DNA from 2 places in the Streptomyces sp. CA189 genome. Region 2 is predicted to be linked to the other one. Evidence: predicted binding sites of a transcription regulator. Region 2 holds the regulator's gene; the other holds the start of a gene.
What was found. Region 2 encodes HspR, which represses chaperone genes until heat shock. Its sites were predicted from a motif close to TTGAGNNNNNNNNNCTCAA; they were not measured.

Region 1: the regulator HspR is predicted to act here: its motif matches at 8,488-8,506, upstream of lon (endopeptidase La).

The regions. Positions count from the first base shown of each region.
Region 1 is NZ_JBWJVM010000062.1:15,902-26,823, reverse strand. It holds gene AC061S_RS32860 (GTP-binding protein) at 1-551, opposite strand, end outside; gene AC061S_RS32855 (DUF742 domain-containing protein) at 532-921, opposite strand; gene AC061S_RS32850 (roadblock/LC7 domain-containing protein) at 918-1,409, opposite strand; gene AC061S_RS32845 (sensor histidine kinase) at 1,406-4,318, opposite strand; gene AC061S_RS32840 (protein phosphatase 2C domain-containing protein) at 4,734-5,507, shown strand; gene AC061S_RS32835 (MarR family winged helix-turn-helix transcriptional regulator) at 5,516-6,133, opposite strand; gene lon (endopeptidase La) at 6,069-8,465, opposite strand; gene AC061S_RS32825 (hypothetical protein) at 8,653-8,862, shown strand; gene AC061S_RS32820 (DUF4097 family beta strand repeat-containing protein) at 8,920-9,645, opposite strand; partial or broken gene AC061S_RS32815 (IS200/IS605 family accessory protein TnpB-related protein) at 9,782-10,922, opposite strand, start outside.
Region 2 is NZ_JBWJVM010000001.1:307,676-318,597, forward strand. It holds gene AC061S_RS01465 (hypothetical protein) at 1-6, shown strand, start outside; gene clpB (ATP-dependent chaperone ClpB) at 54-2,639, opposite strand; gene AC061S_RS01475 (pyridoxamine 5'-phosphate oxidase family protein) at 2,738-3,184, shown strand; gene AC061S_RS01480 (Rieske (2Fe-2S) protein) at 3,366-3,677, opposite strand; gene AC061S_RS01485 (hypothetical protein) at 3,677-3,802, opposite strand; gene AC061S_RS01490 (helix-turn-helix transcriptional regulator) at 3,993-5,012, shown strand; gene AC061S_RS01495 (heat shock protein transcriptional repressor HspR) at 5,111-5,563, opposite strand; gene dnaJ (molecular chaperone DnaJ) at 5,565-6,752, opposite strand; gene grpE (nucleotide exchange factor GrpE) at 6,822-7,514, opposite strand; gene dnaK (molecular chaperone DnaK) at 7,514-9,361, opposite strand; gene AC061S_RS01515 (sugar transferase) at 9,691-10,227, shown strand; gene AC061S_RS01520 ((Fe-S)-binding protein) at 10,351-10,922, shown strand, end outside.

The sequences.
Region 1 (10,922 bases), on a different contig from region 2:
TACGAAGGCGTGCCCTCGAAGTGGTTGACGGCCACGGCGTACGGCAGCCCGCAGCTCTCGAAGTAGTCGAGCGCCGGGAAGCAGTCGCGCAGCCGCCGCGTGTCCGCGAGGACGATCCCCCCGACGGCGCCGCGCACCAGGTCGTCCCACATGAACCAGAAGCGTTCCTGGCCGGGGGTCCCGTACACGTACAGGACGAGGTCGTCGTCGAGCGTGACGCGGCCGAAGTCCATGGCGACGGTGGTGGTGTGCTTGTCCGGGGTCGCCGACAGGTCGTCGGTCGGAGCGGCGGCCTCGGTCATCACCGCCTCGGTGCGCAGCGGCCGGATCTCGGAGACGGAACCGACGAACGTGGTCTTGCCCACCCCGAAACCGCCCGCCACCAGCACCTTCACGGCGACGGGCGCGCGCGAGCGGTCGTACTGCCAGGGCTGTACGGGCTCGTCCGGGGCCGGGTTCGGATCCTGGTTCGGACCCGAGGCCGGCTTCGGGTCCGTGTGCGGGTCCGTGTGCGGGGAGAAGAGACCGGTTTCAGAGACGGCGGAGCCCACTGAGCACCCTTTCGAGCAGAGCGCGGTCGGGACGGCCGCTGCCGTGCCCGGTCCCGTAGACACGGATCCTGCCCTGGTCGGCGAGGTCGCTGACCAGGACGCGGACCACGCCGAGCGGCAGCTTCAGCAGTGCGGCGATCTCGGCGATCGTGCGCATGCGGCGGCAGACCTCGACGATCGCCGGCATCTCCGGCATCCGGTCGGGCTTCTGCGGCTCGGACACCTTGGTGTCGAGGGCCGCGACGAAGGTCTCGACGTGCAGGATCTGCGTGAAGCGGGTGCGGCCGCCCGTCAGGGAGTACGGGCGTACGCGGGCGGGACGGCGATCGGCGCCGCGTATCGGCAGCCGGTCGGAGGCCGGACTCCTCACGGGGTGTTCTCCATCGACTGGCGCAGCTCACTGCGGACTTCGGGGGTCAGGACGTGGCCGGCGCGGCCCACGAACAAGGCCATGTGGTAGGCGACGACGCTCATGTCGCAGTCGGGCGTGGCGTGTACGCCGAGGAGCGAGCCGTCGCTGATGGACATGACGAACACGGAACCGTGCTCCATGGCCACCATCGTCTGCTTGACCGAGCCGCCGTCCATCAGGGCGGCGGCGCCCGTGGTGAGCGAGCCGAGGCCGGAGACGATGGTCGCGAGGTCGGCGGACGCGCCGCGGGGGCCCTTGGGGCGGGCGGGGTCGGAGGGTGCGGCAGGCGTGTCGGGCGCCACGGGATCGGAGGACAGCAGGAGGAGCCCGTCCGAGGACACGACGGCCACCGAGTTGACCCCGGGGACCTCCTCGACGAGGTCGGTCAGCAGCCACTGAAGGTTGCGTGCCTGGGTGCTCAGTCCGTACGTACTGGACGCGTTCATGTGCGTGCCTCCTGTGCGGTGTCCCCCCGGTCGGTCTGCCCCTGGTCCTGCGGCGGGTCCTGCCGGCGGTCCTGCGCGAGCTCGGCCTCCACGACGCGGCGCCCGTCCTGGGCACCCCGGTAGAACCCGCCGAGGCGGCGGCGCAGCTCGTCGGCGTCCACCCGGCCCGGCGCCGGGCGCTCCTCGTCCCCGCGCCCGGCGGCGACCACGCGGGGGCTCCGCTTGGGGAGCCCCTTGTCGGTGAGGACTTCCTCCGGCTCGGGCCCGCTCGGGGCCTGGGCGTCGTCGGCGGGCGCGTCGGCCTGCGGCGGTACGCGGAACACCTGCTCGGCGGGGACCTCGACCGGTGCCGGGACCCGGAACACCTGCTCCGTGGGCGGCAGCTGACCGGCCGGAGGCGCGAACGCCGCCGGGACGGGCTCCGGGGCCACCCGGGCGGGCGGCTCCGCGGCGGAGGCCCGTGCGGTCTCGTGCGCGGGCTCCGGCTCGGGGAAGGAGGCGGGGGCCGGGGTCGGGGCGGGGGCCGGGGCCGCCGTGACGGCCGGCTCCGCAGCAGCGGCTTCGGGCGCGGCCACGGCCAGCTCGGCCGAGAACTCCGGGGCCGGGGTGGGCTCCGCAGACGGCTCCGGGGCCGGGTGAGGCTCCGGGGACGCCTCAAGGGCGGGCTCCGGCCGGGCCGGAGCCGCCGCTGCCTCGGGCGCGGCGGCGGCAGGGCCCCGTACGCGCGAGGGGAGGGTGTTCTCGTTGGCCTCCGCGATCACCCCGGGCAGGTGCAGAGCAGGTGCGCCCGGCGCGCCCAGGGTGTGGACCGGCGAAGCCGGCGGGGTGGCGGGCAGCAGCGTCGCCGGTACGACGACCAGGGCCTCCGTACCGCCGTGCCGCGGGGTGCGCAGCTCGGCGCTGACCCCGTGCCGGGCGGCGAGCCGCCCGGCCACGTACAGGCCGAGGCCCAGGCCGTGTTCCGACTCGGGTTCCTCGTCGTACGCGTCCGGCGTGGCCAGCCGCTCGTTCAGCGTGGCCAGCCGGTCCCCGGTGATCCCGATGCCCTCGTCGACGACGGACAGCACCACGTCGCCGGAGTCCAGCAGCCAGCCGGACACCTTCACCTTGGCGTCCGGCGGCGAGAAGGTCGTCGCGTTCTCCAGCAGCTCCGCCAGTACGTGCGAGATGTCGTCGGCGGCGTGCCCGGCGACCTGCGTGTACGAGGGCAGCACGCCGAGGTCCACGCGCTCGTAGCGCTCGATCTCGCTGACCGCCGCGCGCATGACGTCGACCAGCGGCACCGGCAGGCCCTGCCCGTGGCCGTGTTCCTGGCCGGCGAGGACCAGCAGGTTCTCGTTGTGGCGGCGCATCACCGTCGCCAGGTGGTCGAGCTTGAAGAGGGTGGAGAGGCGGTCCGGATCCGGCTCCTCGGACTCCAGCTCCTCGATGACGGCGAGTTGGCGTTCGACGAGCCCCAGGGTCCGCAGGGACAGCGATACGGACGTGGTCGACATGATGCGGCGGTGCTCTTCCAGCCCCGCCCGCAGCTGCGCGAGCTCTCCCTCCAGCGCCTCGCGGCCGGCCGAGAGCGCCTCGTTGCGGCCGATGAGGCGGCGCCGGTCGGCGTCGAGTCCGGCGATCCGGGTGTGCAGGGAGACCGTCTGGTCGCGTACCGCGTTGAGGTGGCGCACCACCTCGGCGAACTCGTCGTTGCGGCCCGTGAACCGGACCGGCTCCACCGAGCCCTCCGGCGTCGCCAGCCGCGCCGCGCCGCGCCGCAGGACCGACAGCGGGCGGGTCAGGGAGCGTGCGATGGCCGTGGAGATGCCGAGGGTGACGAGGAACAGCACGCCGAGGGAGGCGACCATGACCTCCAGCGCGGTCACGTCGTCGTCGCGCAGCGCGGCAAGCGCGGTGGCGCGCTGGCCGGCGAGGGTGGCCTCGACCGAGCGCATCCGGTCGACGCGGGCGGTGAGGGCCGGTCCGACGGTGCCGGGGTCGAGCTTGCGGTCGGCGGCGGAGAGGGCGGGCCGGTCGGTGAGCCGCTTGAGGTAGTCGTCGGCCGTCTTGACCTCGGGTCCGGTGACGGTGGCGGTCAGGCTCTGGCGTACGTCGGGACGCGCGGCCCGCGCGAAGTCGTCGAGCGCGCCCTGCTCCCGTACGCGCGCCCGCTGGGCGGCGGCGGTGAGCTCGTCCACGAAGGCGGCACCCGGCTGCCGCTCGCCGCCCGGCACGGACAGCGCGGCGAGCAGCAGTCCGCGGGTGGCGGCGGCCTGCTCCACGGCCTGCCCGAGGGGGGCCAGGGGGCGGGTGGTGACGAGGGCGTCCGCGGCGCGCGGCGGGGTCAGCTCGGCGAGCCGGCCGCTCGGTGCGAGGAGTTCGGCGATGACGCCGGAGTAGGCCTGGTGGGCGGCGAGGGCGCTGTCCTTGCCCTGGACGGCCTCGGTGCGGACGGCGCCGACCCGGCCGAGGGCCCGGGCGAGTTCCTCGTCGGCGTCGGCCTGGACCTCGGCGAGCTGGCGGTCGGTGCCCGCGGCGCGTTCCTGGACCGCGGCCTGGGCTCCCTGGGCGCCGCCGGGGCGGCCCTTGGCCACGTACGCGGTGACGGCGTCGCGCTCGTCTCCGAGCAGGTGGGCCAGGGTGAGGGTCTGCCGGCTCTGGTCGGCGAGGTTGACCAGGTGCTGGGAGTCCTTCAGGTCCGCGGAGGCGGACAGGACGGCGGGCGCTCCCGCCGCGAGGACGGCGAGCCCGGCCACGGCGACCCCGATGACCAGCCGGCGGCGCACGCGGACGCGGCGCCCTGCGGGGGCGGTCGCGGTCGCGGTCGCGGCGAACGGGCCGTCGGGGGCTCGTCGGTCGGGTGCGGTGCCGTCGGCTGCGGTGCCGTTCGCGACGGTGCCGTTCTTCCGAGGCCGCTTCTTCTGCACCGGTGCTCGCAATCCTGTTTACGTGTGCTGCTCGTGCTCGTTGCCTGGTGGGGCCGGGGTGACGGCCGGTCACCGCAAACGGTCCCCCGCCTCCGTTGTACCGCCGCGCCGTACCGCCGTACCGCTTCAGACCCTCGCAGTGAGTTGGGAGGAGGGCCGCACATCGCCCGCCCGGCCACACGAAGGAGTGAACAGCACGGAAGAGTGGGCGACCAACTCGGCAATCGGCTGTCAGAGCCCCTCCGTGGACGGGTGGTTGAAAGATCGATGCGGCTTTTGGCAGGATGCCCGCCCACATGCCGAGGGTCACACCGCTGACCCCGGCAGTCCCTTCCCGCCCCACCCGCCCCACTTTGGTCCGGACCTTCCCCGACCGCTCCCGCCCTTACGGGCCCCGCGCAGGCAGAATGTCCGCATGCGCATCGATCTCTCCTCCGTGCCAGGCAACCCGGAACGCCCCAACGAGGACTGGTTGTCGGCCGCGATCCCCGCCTCGGGCGGCGGAGTCCTGGTCGCCCTCGACGGGGTCACCCCACCTCCGGGCGAGGTCGGATGCGTGCACGGAGTTCCATGGTTCGCGGCACGACTGGGCGGCCGATTGACCGAACTGTCCGGATCGCGCCGGGACATGCCCCTCGAACGGGTCCTGGCCGAGGCCATTCGCGCCACCGCGGAGGCCCATCGCGACACGTGTGACCTTTCTCACGTCCGGACGCCGCAGGCGACGGTGGTCGTGGTCCGCTGGGACGAGTTCTGGGTCGAACACCTGGTGCTCTCGGACTCCGTACTCCTCCTCCAGGCGCCCGGAGGCGAGGTGCGCGCGGTCCTCGACGACCGGCTGGACCGGATCCCGCGCGAGCGGCTGCGCACGGAGGCCTCCGCCGACGCGCTGCGCAACGCCGAGGGCGGCTTCTTCACCGCCGCCGCGGACCCGGAGGTGGCGGCCCGGGCGGTGACCGGGCGGACACCGCGTGCGGAGGTCCGGGCGCTGGCGGCGCTCACGGACGGGGCCAGCCGGTGGACGGACACCTTCGGGGAGGGCGACTGGTCCGCATGCCTGGCCGTGCTGCGCAAGGAGGGCGCGCAGTCCCTGATCGACCGGGTCCGCACGCTGGAATCGGACCCGGGCCGAGCGCACCGCCGCGACAAGCGCCACGACGACGCGTCGGCGGCCTACGCGGAGTTGTAGGGGCGGGCCTACTCCCCGCCCGCGTTCAACTGGTTCAGGAGCCGCGCCAGTTCCGCCACTTCCCCGCGGTCCCAGTCCGCGAGCTTGCGCATGTACTGCTCGCGCCGGGCGCCCCGGACACGCAGGAAGCGCTCCCGGCCCTCCTCCGTGAGCCCGACCAGGAAGGCCCGCCCGTCCGCCGGGTCCGGCTCGCGGGCCAGCAGGCCCAGCACCTCCAGGGCCCGGAGCTGCCGGCTCATCGTGGCCTTGCCGACCCCGAAGTACGCGGCGAGCTCCGTCGCCCGCTGCCGGCCGGCGGCTTCCAGCCGTACGAGGAGCCCGTACGCGGCCGGTTCCAGCTCCGGGTGCAGCTCGCGCGCCATCTCCCCGGAGGAGGCGCGGGCCCGTCGGAGGAAGACGGACAGCTCCCGCTCCAGGGCAAGGAACTCCTGGTCTTCGGTCCCGTGCACGGCCCGCTCCTTCGCTGGTGTGTGGCCCACCAGTATTTCGCAGCGGGCACGCCGGGGACCCGGGGCCCCGCCGGAGCGGGGGGACCCGGGCCCCCGGTGCCTGCCTCGGGGATCAGGCCGCGGCGGCCACCGGGACCGCGGCCGCGGCCAGGGCCAGCTCCAGGACCTGGCGTACATCCGTCACCGGGTGCACCGACAGCCCTGCCAGCACCTCGGCCGGGACGTCGTCCAGGTCGGCCTCGTTCCGCTTCGGAATGATGACGGTGGTCAGTCCGGCCCGGTGCGCGGCCAGCAGCTTCTGCTTGACCCCGCCGATCGGCAGGACCCGCCCGGTCAGCGAGACCTCGCCGGTCATGGCCACGTCCGTGCGGACCTGCCGTCCCGACAGCAGCGAGGCCAGCGCCGTCGTCATCGTGATGCCCGCGCTCGGACCGTCCTTGGGCACCGCGCCCGCCGGGAAGTGGATGTGCACGCCCCGGTCCTTCAGGTCGGCGACCGGGAGTTCCAGCTCGGCGCCGTGCGAGCGCAGGAAGCTGAGCGCGATCTGCGCCGACTCCTTCATCACGTCTCCGAGCTGGCCCGTCAGCGTGAGCCCGGCCGCGCCCGTCTCGGGATCGGCCAGCGAGGCCTCGACGAACAGCACGTCACCGCCCGCCCCGGTCACGGCGAGGCCGGTGGCCACGCCCGGTACGGCGGTGCGCCGCTCGGCCGGGTCCTGCGCCGACTCCGGTACGTGGTGCGGCCGCCCGATGAGCTCCCGCAGGTCCCCGGCGCCGATCCGCAGCGGCAGCTCCCGCTCCCCCAGCTCGTGCTGGGAGGCCACCTTGCGCAGCAGCCGGGCGAGGGAGCGCTCCAGGGTGCGCACGCCCGCCTCCCGGGTGTACTCCCCCGCCAGCTTGCGCAGCGCGTCCTCCTCCAGGACCACCTCCTCCGCGGCCAGGCCGGCCCGCTCCAGCTGCCGGGGCAGCAGGTGGTCGCGGGCGATGACCACCTTCTCGTCCTCGGTGTAGCCGTCGAGGCGGACCAGTTCCATACGGTCCGCGAGGGCCTCGGGGATGGCCTCCAGCACGTTCGCGGTGGCGAGGAACACCACGTCGCTCAGGTCCAGTTCCACCTCCAGGTAGTGGTCCCGGAAGGTGTGGTTCTGGGCCGGGTCGAGGACTTCGAGCAGCGCCGCCGCCGGGTCTCCCCGGAAGTCGGAGCCGACCTTGTCGATCTCGTCGAGCAGCACGACCGGGTTCATGGACCCGGCTTCCTTGATCGCCCGTACGATCCGGCCGGGCAGCGCGCCCACGTACGTACGCCGGTGCCCGCGGATCTCGGCCTCGTCGCGGACTCCGCCGAGGGCCACGCGGACGAACTTGCGCCCCATGGCGTGGGCCACGGACTCCCCGAGGGAGGTCTTTCCGACGCCCGGAGGGCCCACGAGCGCCAGCACGGCCCCGCCCCTGCGCCCGCCGACGACGCCCATCCCGCGCTCGGAGCGGCGCTTGCGCACCGCCAGGTACTCGGTGATCCGGTCCTTCACGTCGCTCAGCCCGGCGTGCTCCGCGTCCAGCACGGCGCGGGCTCCCCGGATGTCGTACTCGTCCTCGGTCCGCTCGTTCCAGGGCAGTTCGAGCACGGTGTCCAGCCAGGTGCGGATCCAGGACCCCTCGGGGGACTGGTCGCTGGAGCGCTCCAGCTTGTCGACCTCCTTGAGGGCGGCCTCCCGTACCTTCTCGGGCAGGTCGGCGGCCTCGACCCGGGCCCGGTAGTCGTCGGACTCCTCCCCGTCCTTCTCCCCGCTGAGCTCGCGCAGTTCCTTGCGCACGGCGTCCAACTGGCGCTTCAGCAGGAACTCCCGCTGCTGCTTGTCGACACCGTCCTGGACGTCCTTGGCGATGGACTCGGCGACGTCCTGCTCGGCGAGGTGGTCGCTGAGGGCCTTGATCGCGAGCCGCAGCCGGGCCACGGGGTCGGCCGTCTCCAGCAGCTCCACCTTCTGCTCGACGCTCAGGAACGGGGAGTACCCGGAGTTGTCCGCGAGGGCCCCGACCCCCTCGATCTGCTGCACCCGGTCCACGACCTGCCAGGCCCCGCGCTTCTTGAGCCAGCTCGTGGCGAGCGCCTTGTACTCCTTGACGAGCTCGGCGACGGCCCCGGGCAGCGGATCGGGCACCGCCTCGTCCACGGACTCACCCTCGACCCAGAGCGCGGCCCCGGGCCCGGTCGTCCCGGCCCCGATCCGGACCCGGCCGCGCCCCCGGATCAGCGCCCCGGGGTCACCGTCGGACAGCCGCCCCACCTGCTCGACGGTCCCGAGGACCCCGGTGGCGGCGTACTTCCCGTCGACCCGGGGCACGAGGAGCACCTTCGGCTTGCCACCCGCGGCGGCGGCCTGCGCGGCCTCGACGGCACCCCGCACCTCGGCGTCGGACAGGTCCAGCGGTACGACCATCCCGGGCAGCACGACCTCGTCGTCGAGCGGCAGCACGGGCAGGGTGAGCGTTACGGACGTCGAAGCCATGATGTTCCCTCCGGCAGTGAAGTTGAGCTATGCCGACTCAATGCATGTGCGCGCCTCAATGTTCCCCGACACCCGTTCGCCGGCGGCGAACACGGGTGGGAGCATCCCGCGCCAGGCCCTGACATCGCCGGAAATACCCAGCTCACCACGGATGAAGGCGAGTTCGGGGCAGGGCTACGCTCCCCGCATGTACGTAGAGGGTGTGGGTGTCTCCGGGGCCAGGGAATGGGTCATCCAGAACGCGAAGGGCAAGAAGTTCGTCTACGAGTCCGCCGCCGAGGCCTTCGGGGAACTCGCGGAGTACGGGCCGGGCGCCGCCGTGCTGACCCGTCGGGTGTACCGGGGGCTGTTCCGGACGAAGCCGATCGAGGACTGGCAGGTCGTCGAAGCCCCGTAGGCCGGCGGGCACCGGCGGACGGGGTATCGGCGGACGGGACTTCGCCGGGGGTGCGGCTCAGGCTGCCGAGATGACGATGTCTCCCGACGAGGTCCGTACGGCGACGCGGGCGGTCGCGGACGGGTTCGCGGGGACGGTGATCTCGCGCTCGCCGGAGGTGGTGGAGACGTCGAGGGCGTACGGGGCCGCGGGAACCTTCACTTCGGCGTCGCCCGAGCCGGTTTCCACCGCGACCGAGCCCGGTGCCTTCACGAAGGCCAGGCGGACGTCGCCGGAGGACGAGCGGGCGTCCGTGCCCGGGCCGGCCAGCCCGTCGGCGGCGATCGACCCCGAGGAGGTACGGATCTTCAGCGGGCCGGCGATCCGGTCCGCCCGGACCGAACCGGAGGAGGTTGTGACGTCGGCGGCGGCCACCCCCGACACCGTGACGCGGCCGCTGCTGCTGCCCGCCCTGACGGTGGCGGAGGCCGGTACCTCCAGCCGGTAGTCGATGGAACAGCGGCCGGAGCAGTCGCCGTTGGTGAGGGTCAGGACGCCGTCGGAGAGCCGCTGGGCGGGCTCGGGCGCGGTGGCGCCGTGATAGCGGACGGTGCGGCGGACGGTCACGCCCGGCCCGGACCCGGCGGCCACCTCGATGGACCCGCTGCCGGTGTCCGCGACGTCGACCACGGTGACGGCCTCGGCCACCGCGGCGTCCGCGCTCGCCGTCATCTCCGGTCCGCCCCGGGAGACGAGCGAGCCGAAGGAGCAACCGGTGAGCAGCAGCCCCGAGGCGAGGGCCACGGCGGTGTACGCGGCGGTGACGGGTGGCCTTGGTGCCGCGCGAGCGCGCCTTCGTTGTCATGCTGCCGATCGTGCCCGTGCGGGGGCCGCGGGGGCATGGGGCACGTGCCCGGATCCGGGGTGGGGTTAACCGTTCCTAGCCAGTGTGCAGGAGTGAGTCTTGGACCCATTCATGCTTACTGGGCGCATCCCGAACGGTTTTGGATGCGCTGGGTCTCCGCGTTCTCGTCCCGCTCGGCGTCGGCTCTCCATGGAGCCGGTCCGTTGTGGGTGGGCGGTTTCCCTCACGCCTGCGGGTGCCTGGTCCGGCCTGGACGGTCCGATGCCCCACACGATCACTCCGGTCGTGTGGGGGCGGTGCCGTCCGACGCCGGATCGGGTGTCCGAGGGCGCGTCGCCCGATCGCGATACCAGCGGCATCATGACGGGACATCTTTCGACGGGGGGTGACCAGCGGCTTTTGCCAGTGCTGGCCTCCCCGCTTGGAGGTGTGGGCGGGATCGACTGCGACGATGGCGAGGCCGTGTTCGGCGGCCATCGAGGCGAGTCGGGCTTTGAGCTTGCCGGTCGGGATGCCGGAAACAACCTGCCGGAACCGTTTCCTGCGGCCGTGCTTCTCCCGTGTCTTCTCGGTGGCGAAGTCGAGGTCTTCGATCGCGATGGCCTTGACGCCGACGCTTTTTCGCCCAGTGCAGCAGCCGGGTGATGGCATGGCGTATCTGCGCATCGCGGTGATCGGCGGTGCCGGACAGGTCGTAGGGGAAGCGGTGCGGATCGCCGACGGGGTTGCCGTGCGGGTCGAGCCGGTAGGCGGCGAAGTGGTCGGCATTCGTATCGACACCGACCATGCCGTTCACGCAGGCGGTGGCGAGGGGGAGCGTATGGATGACGGGGCGCTGCCAGGATGCGGTCAGGTACCAGCGACCGCGTGTGACGTCCAGGTGGATGCGGTAGGCCACGGCCCGATTCGCTTCGATGCGGTCGGCCCATTCTGCGCCCCGGTGCGCGAACGCGATCCGGCATGCCAGGACGTACCGGCCGTGCTTGGCGTTGGCCAGATGCGCGAGCGGGGCGGGCAGCTTGACCGACACCTCGCCGTCGGGGGTGACGCGGATCGTCTCGTTCCCGAACCGCTTACCGGACTCTCCATCAGCCGCGAGAAACCAGCGTTTGGCTTCCCAGCGGGCCCGCCACTGCTCCTCGGTGAGCTGGGCTTCGGCCAGATGGTGCCGGGTATTCGCCAGCCGCTTCCCGCCCCGGACCACCCGGACCCGGCC
Region 2 (10,922 bases):
GGCTAGGGCCCCGGGGAAGCGTCCCCAGGGCCCCCGTACGGCCCTGTAGGGCCTCAGAGCGCCTTGCCCACCAGCAGGTCGTCGCCGGCCACGGATACCCGGACGGTGTCGCCGTCGCGGATCTCGCCCGCGAGGATCTCCTTGGCCAGGCGGTCGCCGATGGCCGTCTGGATGAGGCGGCGCAGGGGGCGGGCGCCGTACGCCGGGTCGTTGCCCTTGTCCGCCAGCCAGGCCAGGGCCTCGGGGGTGACGTCCAGGTTGAGGCGGCGTTCGGCCAGGCGCTTGGCCAGGCGGCCGATCTGGAGCTCGGCGATGTGGGCCAGCTCGGACCCGCTCAGGGCGGAGAAGACCACCAGGTCGTCGAGGCGGTTCAGGAACTCCGGCTTGAAGGTGGCCCGCACCACGTCCAGGACCCTGGCCTTCTTCTCGTCCACAGCTGTGGACGGATCCATCAGGAACTGCGATCCCAGGTTCGAGGTCAGGATCAGGATCGTGTTGCGGAAGTCCACGGTGCGGCCCTGGCCGTCCGTGAGGCGGCCATCGTCGAGGACCTGGAGCAGGACGTCGAAGACCTCGGGGTGGGCCTTCTCGACCTCGTCCAGGAGGACGACCGAGTAGGGGCGGCGGCGGACGGCCTCCGTGAGCTGGCCGCCCTCCTCGTAGCCCACGTAGCCGGGCGGGGCGCCGACGAGGCGGGCCACGCTGTGCTTCTCGCCGTACTCCGACATGTCGATGCGGATCATGGCCCGCTCGTCGTCGAAGAGGAAGTCCGCGAGGGCCTTGGCCAGCTCCGTCTTGCCCACGCCCGTCGGCCCGAGGAACAGGAACGAGCCGGTCGGCCGGTCCGGGTCCGCGATGCCCGCGCGGGTGCGGCGTACGGCGTCGGAGACGGCGCGCACGGCCTCGCCCTGGCCGATCAGGCGCCGGCCCAGCTCGTCCTCCATGCGGAGCAGCTTCTGGGTCTCGCCCTCCAGCAGCCGGCCCGCCGGGATGCCCGTCCAGGCGCCGACCACGTCCGCGATGTCGTCCGGGCCGACCTCGTCCTTGACCATGGTGTCCTTGGAGACCTCGGCCTCGGCCTCGGTGGCGTCCGCGAGCTCCCGCTCCAGGGCCGGGATCTCCCCGTAGAGCAGCTGGGAGGCGGTGTCGAAGTCCCCGTCGCGCTGGGCGCGCTCGGCCTGGCCGCGCAGGTCGTCCAGGCGCTCCTTGAGCTCGCCGACCCGGTTGAGGGACTGCTTCTCCTTCTCCCAGCGGGCGGTGAGGCCCCGCAGGTCCTCCTCCTTGTCCGCGAGGTCCTTGCGGATCTTGTCGAGGCGTTCGCGCGAGGCCGGGTCGGACTCGTTGTTCAGGGCCAGCTCCTCCATGCGCAGCCGGTCGACCGAGCGCTGGAGCTCGTCGATCTCCAGCGGCGAGGAGTCGATCTCCATGCGGAGCCGGGACATGGACTCGTCGACGAGGTCGATGGCCTTGTCGGGGAGGAACCGGGAGGTGATGTAGCGGTCGGAGAGGGTGGCCGCGGCCACGAGCGCGCTGTCGTTGATGACGACCTTGTGGTGGGCCTCGTAGCGGCCCTTGAGCCCGCGCAGGATCGCGATGGTGTCCTCGACGCTCGGCTCCGCCACCAGCACCTGCTGGAAGCGCCGCTCCAGCGCCGGGTCCTTCTCGATCCGCTCGCGGTACTCGTCGAGGGTGGTCGCGCCGACCATGCGCAGCTCGCCGCGGGCCAGCATGGGCTTGAGCATGTTGCCCGCGTCCATGGACGAGTCCCCGCCGGCGCCCGCGCCGACGACCGTGTGCAGCTCGTCGATGAAGGTGATGATCTGGCCGTCGCTGGACTTGATCTCCGCGAGGACCGTCTTCAGCCGCTCCTCGAACTCGCCGCGGTACTTGGCACCGGCCACCATCGCACCGAGGTCCAGGGAGACCAGCCGCTTGTTCTTCAGGGACTCGGGGACGTCGCCCTTGACGATGCGCTGGGCCAGGCCCTCGACGACGGCGGTCTTGCCGACGCCGGGCTCGCCGATGAGCACCGGGTTGTTCTTCGTACGGCGCGAGAGCACCTGGACGACGCGCCGGATCTCGTGGTCGCGGCCGATGACCGGGTCGAGCTTGCCCTCGCGGGCGGCCGCCGTGAAGTCGGTGCCGAACTTCTCCAGGGCCTTGTACTGGCCCTCGGGGTCGGGGGTGGTCACCCGCCGCCCTCCTCTTGCTTTTTCGAAGGCGTCGCGCAGCTTCTTCGCCGTCGCGCCCTGGGCGGAAAGGAGCTCGCCGGCGGCGCCGCCCTTGGCGGCGACGGCGATGAGCAGGTGTTCGGTGGAGAGGTATTCGTCGCCGAGCTTCCCGGCCTGCGCGTCGGCCTCCGCCAGTACGGCGAGCAGCTCGCGGGTGGGCTGCGGGGGCGCGACCGTGGAGCCCGTGACGCTGGGCAGGGCGGCGAGCAGCCGGTCCGCTCCGGCGCGTACGGCGGCCTGGTCGGCGTCGGTCGCGGCGAGCAGGTCGGTGATGTTCTCGTTGTCCTCGCCGGCGAGGAGCGCCAGCAGCAGGTGCGCGGGCGTCAGGTCCGCGTGCCCGTCCTTGACGGCCCTGGTCGTGGCCGCGTTCAGCGCGTCCCGGCTCCTGTTGGTCAGCTCGGCATCCACGTGCGCCTTCTCCCTTCCCTACGTCGTGTGCTTTACATGAGTAACCTGCACAAAGTTGAGTCTATTCCACTCAAGGTGGAGGGACGTACCCTTCGCGCATGTCGACTCCCAGTCCGGCCGGCACGGCCCGCAGCACCCATGACGCACTCAACCCGACGCCGGAGTACCTCGCCTTCTGGCGGGAGCGGCACGTCTGCACGCTGACCACGCACCGCCCCGACGGCAGCCCGCACGTGGTCCCGGTGGGCGTGACGTACGACCCGGACGCCGGGCTGGCACGGGTGATCAGCAACAAGAACAGCAAGAAGGTCCGCAACGTACTGGCGTCGCAGGGCGACCCGCAGGGCGGGGCCCGGGTGGCGGTGTGCCAGCTGGAGGGGCGGCGCTGGGCGACCCTGGAGGGCCGCGCGGTGGTCCGTACGGACGAGGCCGCGGTCGCGGAGGCGGTCCGGCGCTACGCGGAGCGGTACGGGCGGACGCCCTCGCCGAACCCGGACCGGGTGGTCGTCGAGATCACCTTGGACCGGGCCCTGGGGCGCGCGTAGCCGGGGGCGGCAGGTTCGACCGCGGCCGGTTCAACCGCGCCCGGTTTGACCGCCCGGTTCGGCGTGTCCGGTTCAACCACTGGACACGGACATCACAGCGACGCCATCGTGGTCAGGTCCACGATGGCGTCGCTGTGTGGGGGGTAGTGCCTGAGCGATCTGCGACGACAGGGGAATCGCTTCAGGCACTGCGGGGGGTGGCGGCGGATTCGGGCTCGAAAAGTTGGTGATCACGCTGGTCCAGATTGACGAAGACCATGCCGTACCGGATCTCGCAGCGGACGGGCTGCGGTGCACCGCGCGGGCGGCGCAGACAGCGGTAGGCGCGGACGTCCTCGTCCTCTTCCCGCACCACGATGATCGGCTGGCCGAAGAGGGTGACCTTCAGCGAGTCGCCGGCGTAGGGGATGGCGCTGGTGAGATCGATGAACTGCCAGCCGGAGCGGTAGGCCGATGCCATTTCACGGCGGAAGCCGTGGTCGTCGGGCGTCATCAGTCCCAGCCGAGGTCGTTGGTCGACGCGATGGCCGAGTCCCAGCCCAGATCGCTGGACATCGAGTCCCAGCCCAGATCCGGCGGCGTTCCTATCGACACGGCGAGCGCGTCGGTACCCCCCACGTCCCCACCGAAGGCGTTGACTGCCCCAAAGACCGCAGCGGCGGAGAACCCAATGGCAAGTACCGAGCGAAGCATTCTCTTGTACATGGTCGGCTTCGTCCTCACTTGATGGAAATCTTCTCCCCCGCGTGTCAGACGATGGCTCATTCGGGCACGTCACTGCCACAGGGACGATGCATCATGTTCTTGCATGTTCAGGACCCTGGGGGGTGGAGATTTGCCCACAAACAACACAAAGGCGACACATCCCCACCCCGTCACGTCCATGTGCGCCGAGGGGACGCGGCTCTACACGGCGGCGCTGAGCACCGGCCGGGTGGCTCGCAGCGAGGTCGAGAACGCCCCCTGCCTGCTCGAATTCGCTCTCCTGCGCCCCGACCCCGATGACGCGAACCAGCTCCGCGCGGTTCCGCCGTCCGTCGCGCTCGCCCAGCGGCTCCATCCGCTCGAACGGGAGATTCAGGACCGGCGCCGGGACACCATAGATCTCACCGACGCATTCGAGCCGTTCCTGACCATCAGCGCCCAGAGCCCCGCGAACACCCACGCCATCACCGTGCTGGAGGGCTTCGACCAGATCCACACCGCCCTCGACCAGGCCACCGCCGAATGCCGGACCGAGGTGCTGACCGTACAGCCGGGCGGCGCCCGGTCCACGTCCGTCCTCACGGAGGCGCTGGAGCGCGCCGCTCCCCTCGTCAACCGCGGGGTGCGGATACGCACGCTCTACCAGCACACCGTGCGGCACAGCCAGGGCACGCTCGCCTACGTGGACCGGATCTCCGCCGGGAAGGTCGAGATCCGCACGCTCGAAGAGCTCATAGAGCGTCTCATGATCTTCGACCGCACGGTGGCTTTCATCCCCACGAGCGACGACCGCAAGACGGCCCTGGAACTGCGCCACCCCGGGCTGGTCGACTACCTCATCAAGGTCTTCGAGCAGTTGTGGCACCGCGCCGTGCCGCTGTCGGCGGAGGTGACGTACCAGCACACCCCCGGCGGCATCTCCGGCGTGCAGCGCTCCATCGCCCAGCTCCTCATCGAGGGGCACGTGGACGAGGCCATCGCGCGCCGGCTGGGGATGAACGTACGGACCTGCCGTGCCCACATCGCCAAGCTGGCGGCCTCGCTGGGCAGCGGCAGCCGGGCGCAGCTGGGCTTCCTCATCGCCCGGTCGGGGATCCTGGAGGATCCGGGCTCCCGGCCCTGAGGGCCGCGCACAGGCCCTCAGGGCGCCGGTGGCAGACGCGGAAGGCCCCGCCCGGGAAACCGGGGCGGGGCCTTCTCCGCGCGTCCGTACGGGCGCGCTCAGCCCATCGGGCGCTTGGGCGCCGGCCGCCAGACGACCAGGGCACTGCCCGGCTGCGGGGGCTGGTACGGGACCAGGTCGCGCCGGTACGAGGCGTGCACCTGGGCCTCCCGCTGCTGGAGGACGGCGGCTGCGCCGTCCACGGCGGTCGAGAGCTCGGCCACGCGCTGCTGGAGCGCGGCGACCTGGTTCTCCAGCTCGATGATCCGCTTGATGCCGGCCAGGTTGATGCCCTCTTCCTGGGACAGCGCCTGCACCGTGCGGAGCAGTTCGATGTCCCGGGCCGAGTAGCGCCGGCCGCGCCCGGCCGTACGGCCCGGGGAGACCAGGCCGAGGCGGTCGTACTGGCGCAGGGTCTGCGGATGCAGGCCCGAGAGCTGGGCGGCCACCGAGATCACGTAGACCGGGGTCTCATCGGTGAGCTGGTACTGGCTCCTACGGCGGCCGTCCATGTCATGCTCCCTTCGCGGACTCGAACAGCGCGGAGCGCGGGTCCTCGGACTCCGTCGCCTCGCGGTACAGCTCCATGGCCTCGCGGGCCTTGTCGTTCAGCTCGGTCGGGACCGCGACCTCCACCGTCACGAGCAGGTCGCCGCGGGTGCCGTCCTTGCGGACCGCCCCCTTGCCGCGAGCCCGCATCGTGCGGCCGCCCGGGGTGCCCGGGGGCAGCTTCAGCGTCACCGAGGGGCCGTTCAAGGTCGGGACCTTGATGTCGGCTCCCAGCGCCGCCTCCGCGAAGGTCACCGGAACGGTCACCGTGAGGTTGTCGTCCTTGCGGCCGAAGACCGGGTGCGCGTCCACGTGCACGACCACGTACAGATCGCCGGCCGGGCCGCCGCGCTCGCCCGGAGCTCCCTTGCCGCGCAGCCGGATCCGCTGGGAGTCGGAGACCCCCGCCGGGATCCGGACCTGCATGGTCCGGGAACTGCGGGCCCGCCCGCTGCCCTTGCAGATGTCGCACGGGTTCTCGGCGATGAGGCCGCGGCCCTTGCAGTCCGCGCAGGGATCGGTCAGCGAGAAGCCGCCGCCGCTGCCGCGCGAGACCTGGCCGGTGCCGACGCACGTCGGGCACACGCGGGGCGTGCCGTTCTTGTCGCCGGTGCCCGAGCAGGCCTTGCAGGGCGACTGCGAGGACATCCGGAGCGGGACCGTGGCCCCGTCCACCGCCTCCGTGAAGGAGAGGGTGACCTCCGATTCGATGTCCTGGCCGCGGCGCGGCTGGGTACGGGTTCCCGCACCCGCGCCGGCGCCGCCGCGGTTGAACAGGCCGCCGAAGACGTCGCCCAGGCCGCCGCCGCCGAAGCCGCCGGCCGCGCCGCCCTGCGGCTGGCCCCCGAAGAGGTCGCCGAGGTCGAAGTTGAACGAGCCGCCGCCACCGCCGGGACCGGGGCGGAAGCCGCCGTTCCCGAACAGGGCGCGGGCCTCGTCGTACTCCTTGCGCTTCTTCGGGTCGCCGAGGATGTCGTTCGCCTCGGAGATCTCCTTGAAGCGCTCCTCGGCCGAGGCGTCGCCCTTGTTGGCGTCCGGGTGGAACTCGCGGGCGAGCTTCCGGTACGCCTTCTTGATCTCGGCCTCGGTGGCGTCCTTCGGGACACCGAGGACCTTGTAGTAGTCCTTCTCGACGAAGTCCTTCGTGTTCATCCCCGGTGTCCCTCCTCTCGTCCTGCTCGTGCTTCTTGTCCTACACGTCGTGCAAAGGGCGCCGCAGCTTCAGCCCTCGTCGGGGGCATCCGCGGCCTTGTCCGACGGGTCCGACGGGGTCGACGTGTCCGCCGAGGACACGGCCTCCGCCGCCTCGGACTTCGGCGCCGTGCCCGGCTGGGGCTCGGCCACCGCGACCCGCGCGGGACGGATCGTACGCTCGCCGATGCGGTACCCCGGCTGCAGGATCGCCACGCAGGTGTCCTCGGTGACGTCCGGCGCGTACGAGTGCATCAGGGCCTCGTGGATCGTCGGGTCGAAGGGCTCGCCCTCCTTGCCGAACTGCTGCAGGCCCATCTTGGCCGCGGCGGTCTCCAGCGATTCGGCCACCGACTTGAAGCCGCCGACCAGCTCGCCGTGTTCCCGCGCCCGGCCGATGTCGTCCAGGGTCGGGAGGAGCTCCGTGAGGAGGGACGCGACCGCGATCTCCTTGACGGCGATCCGGTCCCGCTCCACCCGGCGGCGGTAGTTCTGGTACTCCGCCTGGAGCCGCTGGAGGTCCGCGGTGCGCTCGCCGAGCGCGGTACGGGCCTGGTCCAGCTGGGCCAGGAGAGCGACATCCGGTGCTGCTGCGGAGTCCCCGGCCGGGGCCGCGGCCTCCTCCTTGGAGGAAGCCGCGGCCTTCGGCTCGGCGGCGTCGTCAGGTGCGGCGTCGGCGGGGACTTCGGGCTTCTCGTCGAAGCCCGGGGTCTCCTCCGACATCAGGCCGCGCCGCCCTTCGGCTTCTCGTCGTCGACGATCTCGGCGTCGACGACGTCGTCGTTGGCGTCGGCCTGGCCGGCGTCACCGGTCGGCGCGCCACCGGCGGCCTGGGCACCGGCGTCGGCGTAGATCGCCTGGCCGAGCTTCTGGCTGACGGCGCCGAGCTTCTCGGTCGCGGTGCGGATCTCGGCGGCGTCCTCGCCCTTGAGCTTTTCCTTCAGCTCGGCGATGGAGGCCTCGACCTCTTCCTTGACGTCGGCCGGGACCTTGTCCTCGTTGTCCTTGACGAACTTCTCCGTCTGGTAGACAAGCTGCTCGCCCTGGTTGCGGGACTCGGCCGCCTCCTTGCGGCGGGAGTCCTCGTCCGCGTACTGCTCCGCCTCCTGGCGCATGCGGTCGACCTCGTCCTTGGCGAGGGAAGAGCCGCCGGTGACGGTCATCTTCTGCTCCTTGCCCGTGCCGAGGTCCTTGGCCGTGACGTGCATGATGCCGTTCGCGTCGATGTCGAAGGAGACCTCGATCTGCGGGACGCCACGCGGGGCCGGCGGCAGGCCGGTCAGCTCGAACATGCCGAGCTTCTTGTTGTACGCCGCGATCTCGCGCTCGCCCTGGTAGACCTGGATCTGCACGGACGGCTGGTTGTCCTCGGCCGTCGTGAAGATCTCGGACCGCTTGGTCGGGATCGTGGTGTTGCGCTCGATGAGCTTGGTCATGATGCCGCCCTTGGTTTCGATACCCAGGGACAGCGGGGTCACGTCGAGGAGCAGGACGTCCTTGACCTCACCCTTGAGAACGCCCGCCTGGAGGGTCGCGCCGAGGGCGACGACCTCGTCCGGGTTGACGCCCTTGTTGGCGTCCTGACCGCCGGTGAGCTCCTTGACGAGCTCGGCGACGGCCGGCATGCGGGTGGAGCCGCCGACCAGGACCACGTGGTCGATCTCGGACAGGTTGATGCCCGCGTCCTTGATGACGTTGTGGAACGGGGCCTTGCAGCGGTCGAGCAAGTCCGCGGTGAGCTGCTGGAACTGGGAGCGCGTGAGCTTCTCGTCCAGGTGCAGCGGGCCCTCGGCGGAGGCCGTGATGTAGGGCAGGTTGATCGAGGTCTCCGTGGAGGAGGACAGCTCGATCTTCGCCTTCTCGGCCGCCTCGCGCAGGCGCTGGAGCGCCATCTTGTCCTTGGACAGGTCGACGCCGTGGCCGTTCGCGAACTGCTTCACGAGGTAGTCGACGACGCGCTGGTCCCAGTCGTCGCCACCGAGGTGGTTGTCACCGTTGGTGGCCTTCACCTCGACGACGCCGTCGCCGATCTCCAGGAGGGACACGTCGAAGGTGCCGCCACCGAGGTCGAAGACGAGAATGGTCTGGTCGTCCTTGTCGAGACCGTAGGCCAGGGCGGCGGCCGTCGGCTCGTTGACAATACGCAGGACGTTGAGGCCCGCGATCTCGCCGGCCTCCTTCGTCGCCTGGCGCTCGGAGTCGTTGAAGTAGGCCGGGACGGTGATGACCGCGTCCGTGACCTTCTCGCCCAGGTACGCCTCGGCGTCGCGCTTCAGCTTCTGCAGGATGAAGGCGCTCATCTGCTGCGGGTTGAAGTCCTTGCCATCCAGGTTGATCTTCCAGTCAGTGCCCATGTGGCGCTTGACGGAGCGGATGGTCCGGTCCACGTTCGTGACCGCCTGGCGCTTGGCCACCTCGCCGACGAGGACCTCGCCGTTCTTGGCGAAGGCGACGACGGACGGCGTGGTCCTGGCGCCTTCGGCGTTGGTGATGACGGTGGGCTCTCCGCCTTCCAGAACGCTGACGACGGAGTTAGTGGTGCCCAGGTCGATGCCGACCGCACGTGCCATTTTGATTCCTCCAGCTGACTTGAGTGGAACAGACTCAAGAGTGCCGCACCGCTCCGCCGGTGTCAACAGAGGTGAGTCGAGGGGACTCAACCTTTAGGCTGCGCTTACACGCAACCCCTCGGCGCCGCACTCGACGCTCCGCGCCGGGCTCCGCACCGAGCTCCGGACCGAGCTCCGCACCGGAACCAGGCGGCCGCAGGCAAACACCAGCCCCGCCGTTTGAGGCGCGGGGTCCGGGGCGGAGCCCCGGCAGCGGCGCCGCACCCGAACGGGTCACCACGGCCGCGCGGCACCCCACTGCCGCCGGAGGCGTGCGGCACGGTGCAGGCATGCCTCTGCTGCTACGCCTCCCCGCCCGGCCAGCGCCATGGCCGGCCAGGCCATCGGCCAAGCGGGTGCTCGACCTCGCCGGAGCGGCGCTCCTGCTCGGGGTGCTCCTCGTACCGCTGCTGCTGACCGCCGGCCTGCTGTACGCGACCCAGGGCGCGGGCGTCCTCGTCCGCGAACCGGCGGCGGGACTGGCCGGGCGGCCCTACCGGGCGTGGCGGTTCCGCGTCGGCAAGGGGCGGGCCGGGGCGGCGCTGGAGCGGTGCTCGCTGGACCGGCTGCCGCAGCTCCTCAACGTGGTGCGCGGCGAGATGTCGCTGGTCGGGCCGCGCCCCGGCAACAGCGCGTCGGACCGGCCCGAGCGGCTCCTCGTACGGCCCGGGATGACCGGGCTGTGGCAGGTGAGCGCACGTTCGGACCTACCGTGGGAGGAGAGGGACCTGTTGGACCGGCACTATGTGGAGAACCACTGGCTGGGGATGGACCTGGCGATCCTCGCTCAGACCCCGCGGGCGGCCTGGCGGCACGGGCGGCCCTGAGGGCCGGGGGCGAGCGACGCAGATCACCGCGCGCTCGGCTACATTGCGGCGTCGGGACTGGGTAACCTCAAGCCTTGACTGGATAAGTTACCGCTTAGTAAGTGCCGCCCGAGGAGCCCTCCCATGCAACTCGCCGCGATCATCGTGTCGCTGGTCCTGACCGTGGTCGGCGTTGCGCTGCTCGCCCGAGCCGTGGCGCAGATCTACCGCTTCGTGAAGCTCGGACAGCCCGTACCGGCCGGCAGCCGTACGGACGACCCGAAGTCCCGAACGCTCACCCTTGCCCGGGAGTTCCTCGGCCACAGCCGGATGAACCGCTGGGGCCTCGTCGGCTTCGCCCACTGGTTCGTCGCGATCGGCTTCCTGACGCTGCCGCCGACGCTGGTGCAGGCGTACGGCCAGCTCTTCCAGGCCGACTGGATGCTGCCGATCATCGGCGGTTTCCTGCCGTTCGAGCTCTACATCGAGTTCATCGGCCTGATGACCGTGGTCGGCATCCTCGTCCTGATGGGGATCCGCCTCGCGTCGCTGCCCTCGCGGGCCGGCCGCAAGTCGCGCTTCGCGGGCTCGAAGGCCTGGCAGGCGTACTTCGTCGAGTACATCATCCTGACCATCGGCCTCGCGATCCTGTGCCTGCGCGGCCTCGAAGGCGCGATCCACCACGTGGACTCGTACGAGCCGGCGTACTTCGTCTC